DNA from 2 places in the Paenibacillus sp. FSL R7-269 genome. Region 2 is predicted to be linked to the other one. Evidence: predicted binding sites of a transcription regulator. Region 2 holds the regulator's gene; the other holds the start of a gene.

Region 1 (3,420 bases), 260 kb from region 2:
AACACCGGTGCGCATTGAGTATGAATTAACAGTGAAGGGCCGTGCGCTTGAGCCGGTCATGCAGCAAATCCAGTCCTGGGCCGAGAGCTGGGTGGAGTAGCAGTACCGTAATATATATTTGATGACAGCCTCTTGCCGATTATCGGGTAAGGGGCTTTTCATATGCTGTTTTACTTGTTTATGCAGATTTTGCCCAAATAAACCTTGCACTTAGGCCCTACCTGTGTAATATAATAGAACATACTAAATATTACGGATGTGTGGAAGCGTTAACAAAAGTAGGAAAAGCTCAGGGTTATATGGCAGCGCGGATGCTTACGGGATGTGTTTTGGACGATGCTGATGGAAGGAAGCGGAGGGCTTACACAACTTTTAGGAGGCGAAGACCATGACCATTACCTTGTTTTCCCGGGAAATAACCTATGGAAAAAAGGATGTCGCCGAACTGGAGACTGCTTCGATTAAAGTACAGCTGATCTATGACAAGGTGCTGTTCATGCTTCATAACCATCTCCCGGATTCTCTGTGGGATGCGTGGATCGGCGTGCCGTATGAGATCATTTCTTCTCTATATAAAGGGGATAATGACAGCGGGAGTGTGTTTCAGAAATGGATTCAAGGCCCGTCCGGATGGAAATGCATCGGCTGTGAACGGCATTGTCTGGAGCCGGTAACGGCTAAGGAAGGGAGTGGCTCAAATGTACAGCGCCGTTTTACTTTTCATAATGGAATCAGCCAGAGCATGGTACTTCAAGCTGTGATCTGGTCCATGTATGAGAATACCCGGCTGCTCCAGCCTTACTTGGGGGAGGAGGCTTTTCTGAGCGAGGAGGATATGGAGCTAATCTCTGTATATTTCGTGCCAACCTATCTGACCCCGGTACCACTGAGCGAATTGAACAAACCAGCCAAAGAATATAAGGACAAGAACATCAGAGTGTATCAGGAATGGATCTCTGCCCCCGATCTGGTGCTGCAGTGGAACGGCGGCCTGACCGAAGGCAGATGGATGACGGGTGTATATGTGGATCATTCAAGGTTCGCCGGACTTGGCCCCTATCTGAAGGATGCGCAGGGCAAGCGGACTTATATGCAGGCGACGGTTCAATAAAAAAAGTGGAATTCGAAAAAAGAGTTGAACTTGAAGCCAGGTCGTCGCTGCGGCGAACATTTGGACTTCCGGCCGCTGCCCAGTTTGGATTTCTTGATATTAACCGCTCTACTCCGCCCGGTTATTCCTCCGTCGGATCAAGTACACAGTGCTTAAGATGACCAGTCCAGCTGTAACAGAAATGATTAGAATGACTGTCCCGTTCGCACCGCTGTCAGCTGCTGATTGGGCGGCGGTTGGATTCACGAAGGTAACGATAAGGATACAGGCCGCCACCACAATGGCCAGAATTGCACCCGCAATGCTTCTCCCGCCCACTCCGCTCTGCCTGCTGCCCGGTCCCACATACGCACCGCTCCAGATCAAGCGTACCAGATAGAAACCCACACCCAGCATGAAAATTGTGTAATTGCCCAGCGGATACTCCAGCCACTTCATTCCGTAGTTTTGCAGCCCCATATCTGCCAGCAATAAGAATGCCATCAAAAGAAATGCCTGATTCCCCGCCTTATGCCGCTTCTGCAGTTGTCTCTCATCCAGGTTCGTTCTGCTCATCCTTCGTTCCCTCCCAAAATAGTTGATCCAGTGTCTTCCCCAGTGTTACACAAATGTCAATGCACAACCTCAGGGTGGGGTTGTAATCACCGTTCTCAATCGCGATAATCGTCTGCCTTGTGACCCCCACGGCATCTGCGAGCTGTTTTTGCGACATGTCTTTTGCCGCTCGGGAAGCTTTGAGCCTCAGATTTTTCCCCATTCCCTCACCTCACTCATAGTGTAAAATATATAAAACAAAAAGTCTAGTATATTTTACATTTGGAGTACTGTATTTCTCGTTCAATAAAATTTTATATATTCAGTGCGTACAATCACAAGTTCCGCCTAATGCCAGTGATAAGGTGTAGAAGTGAAAAGAAGCACAAACCTACATCTTAACCTGAGGAGGGGCCAACATGGCGTCCAATCAATTAAACGATACAACAATTCATCCCGGGTTCACCCCGGAAGCAATGGTCAGAGATATTGTTCTGCAGTTCCCCAAAGCAGCAGATTATTTCAAAGCACAGCGGATCGATTTCTGCTGCGGAGGCGCAAAGCCGCTGGCTGAAGCCGCTGCTGAGAAGGGTCTTGACCCGGCAGCAATGGTACAGGAGCTGAACAAGCTGCAGGAACAGCATCCGGTGCTGGAAGAGGATACCGCCTGGAACGAGGCTTCGTCAGAGGAGCTGGTGGATTATATTGTGAACAAGCATCACCGTTATCTGCGTGAAGAGCTTCCGCTTATCAGTCAAAATGTAACCAAGGTGTTCCGCGTTCATGGTGAGGATTCACCGCATCTGGGAGAAATGCACCGTCTGTTCAATATGCTGCGTGAAGAGCTGTTGCAGCATACGGCGAAGGAAGAAGAGAGCGAATTCCCTAAGATGCTAGCCTACACCCAGAACCCGACTGAAGAAGGACTTACTGAGCTGCGCGGATTGCTGCATAATCTGGAAGCTGAGCATGACGGGGCGGGAGAGATTCTGCGTGAGCTACGTAGAGTTACTAATGACTATACACCGCCCGCGCATGCCTGCACGACTTATCGCCTGACCTATGCCCGTCTTGAAGAACTGGAAGGCATGACCTTCGAGCATGTGCATCTGGAGAACAACATTCTGTTCCTGCGTTATCAATAGGACCGGCTGCAATGGATAAGTCCCTTCGGGGACTTTTTACTTTTTATACCGGCAGAAATGATTTGAGAACCCTTCCTCTATGCGTTATCCTTAAAGAGTCCGGGAAAATACATATGAAGGCGGTGCCGTGGGATGTCCACGAAATGGATGCGCTTAATGCTGTGCCTTCTCTTGCTGGCCGCGGCAAGCGGTTGTGGCTTGGGATCAGGGAATGGCGGCAGCAGTAACGGAGGCCAGGGACTAACCTTTTCAGTCAAGGTGGGTGACAGCGAAATGGCCGGAAGCTCAGCCAGATTGCTTAACGAAGCTTACGTGCCTGGGAATTCAATAATAGAGCTGTTTAGGAAGAGTGGCGTTGTTACATTTTCAGCGGATGGAACTAATATTCTTGAGGTGAATAAGGTTTCCCTGGGTCAGGATATGAGCTGGGAGATTCAGGTGAACGGCAAGAAGGTTCAAGAGCTGAATACGACCCTGGAACCGGGTTCGGCCATTACGATGTCAGCAGGGCCTGCCGGAGCCGGAAAGATGTTTCAGCCTGTCATCATCACTGTGAACGGGGGGAGCGAGCAGCCGGAGCTGACACATTCGAATGTGCTTTCTTTTATGCAGGATATGTCCGTCAAGGGA
Region 2 (3,420 bases):
CAAGCATGAAGCCGGGATCTCTGATGTGGTGGTCACCAATCACTCCAAGCTGTTCGCAGATGTCAAAGCCGGGCATCAGCTACTTCCGGCTTACGATCATCTTGTGATTGATGAAGCCCATCATCTGGAAGATATTGCCGGCAAGCATCTTGGCATGCAGATGAAATATTTCACATTCGCCCATACCCTCACCCGCCTCTATAAGGATAGCCGGAGCGGGCAGCTGCCTGCCCTCCGCCAGAGTCTGCAGTCTTCGGGCAGTGAGCAGGCTTCCGAATGGAGCGGCGTGATCGACCGGATCTATCCCGATCTGCTGACGGTGAAGGAATCTTGGGATGCGCTCAGCGACCGGCTCTTCAGCCTGCTGCCCGAGCGCAGCGATGCCGGAGCCGGTGAAGCAGGCCAGCTGGTGGCCCGCCTGCAGCCGGGCAAGAAGCCGAAGGATTGGGAGGAGTTGGCGGCCCTTGAGAATACGCTGAACCTCAGTCTGAGCGATATCATCCGCAAGGGTGACAAGATGCTCAGTGAGATGCGTGACACGGACAGCCAATCCTCCTCGGACAGTCTTGTGACCGATATCGGCGGGTTATTTAAGGATCTGGCATCCATTAGAGAGCAGATCCGCTTCTTCATGGGCCTGAACGATGAGAATATCGTGTATTGGCTGGAGGGAAGCGGTAATTATAAAGGCAAGTCGCTGCAAATGTATGCCGTTCCTGTAGATGTCAGTACCCAGCTCAGGGAGCTGTTCTTCGACAAGAAGAAGAGTATTGTCCTGACCTCGGCCACCTTATCCGTGGATAAGTCCTTCCAGTTCATGATCGATAACCTGGGCCTTGGTGAAGCTGCGGAGCAGGGGCGTCTGATGACAGCGCTGCTTCCGTCGCCGTTTAAATACCGGGAGCAGGCTCTGCTGGTCATTCCCCGCGACTTCCCGAGCGTCAAGGGAAGTATAGGGGATGCCCGTTTTGTGGACACGCTTGTTCATTCCCTCGCCGAGACTGCTGTAACTACACGAGGGCGAATGCTGGTGCTGTTCACCTCCTACAAGATGCTGCGCCAGGTCTATGACCCGCTGAAGGAGGCGCTTGCCTCCCAGGATATCGCGGTGCTCGGACAAGGTGTGGAGGGCGGCAGCCGGAGCAAGCTGATCCGCCGCTTCCAGGACAGCCCGGCTTCGGTCCTGCTCGGTACCAGCAGTTTCTGGGAAGGGGTAGATATTCCGGGAGAAGCATTGACCTGCCTGGCGATTGTCAGACTGCCGTTCCAGCCGCCGAATCACCCGCTGGCAGAAGCGAAGTCGGAGCTGCTTCAGGCACAGAAGAAGAACCCGTTCATGAAGCTGTCCGTGCCGCAGGCAGTCATCCGCTTCAAGCAGGGCTTCGGGCGGCTGGTCCGCACGGCGCAGGACCGGGGCATCGTAATTGTGTACGATACTAGAGTAATTGAATCGCATTACGGAAAGTACTTCCTGTATTCACTCCCCGGTCCCAAGATGGAGCATATGCTCACCGAGCAGATGGTCCCGAGAATTGCCGAATGGCTGGAAGACGGCGGGGTTTCCTAATTCATCTGCTATTGCTATTATTAATAAGTCATGATTAACCTGAAGATCCGTTCCCGCCCTGTCTTGCCGATCCGGCAGGCGGGGGGCACGGTTGCTATAATTGAACGGGTATAACACAACTATTAAGGAGGAGAATACATGAAATCGGATAAAATATCGGAGGCCGTCGTGCGCAGGCTCCCAGTGTACCTGCGTTTCCTGAACGATCTCCAAAAACGTGAAATCTCCACAGTCTCTTCTCAGGAGCTGGGCCAGAAGCTTGATCTGAATCCCGCCCAGATCCGTAAGGATTTGGCTTACTTCGGTGATTTTGGCAGGAAGGGTATCGGCTACGATGTATCCTATCTAATTGAGAAGATTCGCCATATCCTGAAGCTTGACCAGCAAATTAATGTTGCACTGGTTGGAGCCGGTAATCTCGGTCATGCCTTGTCTAACTACAACGCTTACTTGAAGGATACGATGAAGATTACTGCGATCTTCGATGCCTACCCGCCGAAGGTGGGCCAGCAGATCAACTCGCTGGTTGTGCAGCCGATGGAGGAGTTAAGCAGCACAATCCGCTCGCAGGGCATCCGCATCGGGATTATTACCGTACCTGACAGCGAAGCCCAGAATGTAGCTGATATTCTTGTGGACTCCGGCATTGAGGCGATTCTGAACTTCGCACCGGTTATTCTCAAGACGCCTGCCAATATCCGGATTCATGCCGCAGATTTCACCACAGATCTGCAGAGCCTGGCCTATTATTTGCATGATGGAAAGGATGAGGCAGAAGATGAGCAGTAAGATCACGATAATCAAGAACGGGCACTTCCTGGTTCCGGGCAGCGACAAGCCGGTTCTAAGCGGGTATATGACCCTGGAGAATGATCTGATTACTTACATAGGTGAAGCTGAGCCGGTAGTGGAGGATGGCGCTCAGGTCGTAGACGGCAGCCGTCTGCTGTTCATGCCGGGTCTGGTCAATACCCATGGGCATACGGCCATGTCACTGCTGCGCGGATACGGCGACGATATGGTGCTTCAGACTTGGCTGCAGGAGAAGATGTGGCCGATGGAAGAGAAATTCACTGGTGATGATGTATATTGGGGAACCTCGTTGTCCGTACTGGAAATGCTGAAGGGCGGCACAACCACCTTCCTCGATATGTATGATCATATGGACCGGGTAGCGGAAGTAACGGAGCAGTCCGGTATTCGTGCGGTGCTGATGCGCGGCGTAATTGGGCTGTGCCCGGAAGAGGTACAGCAAGCAAAGCTCGCTGAGGCGGTTGCTTTTGCCCGTAACTGGCACGGCAAGGCTGACGGCAGAATTACAACTATGCTCTCACCGCACGCTCCGTACACCTGTCCTCCAGAGTTTTTCATGAAGTTTGTGCAGGCTGCCCATGATCTGGACCTGCCGATGCATACCCATATGTCCGAGACGCGCCATGAAGTGGAGCAGAACGTGGCTGACTACGGCCTTCGTCCGGTCGCACATCTGGAGAAGCTGGGGATGTTCACCCGTCCTTCGCTCATTGCCCACGGGGTTCATCTGAACGATGAAGAGATCGGGATTCTGGCCCGCTATAACGTTGGCGTGTCGCATAACCCCGGCAGTAACCTGAAGCTGGCCAGCGGGGTTGCACGTGTTCCTGAGCTGCTGCGAGCCGGGGTTAAGGTCTCCCTGGGTACAGACGGCGCGGCAAGCAACAACAATCTGGATATGTTCGAAGAGATGAGGCTGGCGGCTCTGATCCACAAGGGCGTAAGCGGTGATCCTACAGCGGTACCGGCTCCTGAAGCGCTACTGATGGCCACGGAATACGGGGCTCAGTCTATTTTCCTAAGCGGGGTAGGCCGGCTTG

What was found. The regulator Rex, encoded in region 2, represses fermentation and respiration genes when NADH is low (regulators of the CRP and FNR family bind a similar motif). The targets are predictions, from matches to a motif close to TTGTGAAATATTTCACAA.
Region 1: ric (iron-sulfur cluster repair di-iron protein) is a predicted target of Rex. The motif match lies at 2,017-2,034, and genes of this name have one in related genera.

What each region holds. Positions count from the first base shown of each region.
Region 1 covers NZ_ASPS01000053.1:300,725-304,144, reverse strand. The annotation lists gene C162_RS23925 (winged helix-turn-helix transcriptional regulator) at 1-100, shown strand, start outside; gene C162_RS23920 (hypothetical protein) at 389-1,111, shown strand; gene C162_RS23915 (DUF6773 family protein) at 1,220-1,666, opposite strand; gene C162_RS23910 (helix-turn-helix transcriptional regulator) at 1,644-1,868, opposite strand; gene ric (iron-sulfur cluster repair di-iron protein) at 2,065-2,790, shown strand; gene C162_RS23900 (hypothetical protein) at 2,923-3,420, shown strand, end outside.
Region 2 covers NZ_ASPS01000053.1:38,446-41,865, reverse strand. The annotation lists gene dinG (ATP-dependent DNA helicase DinG) at 1-1,567, shown strand, start outside; gene C162_RS22655 (redox-sensing transcriptional repressor Rex) at 1,706-2,356, shown strand; gene C162_RS22650 (amidohydrolase) at 2,346-3,420, shown strand, end outside.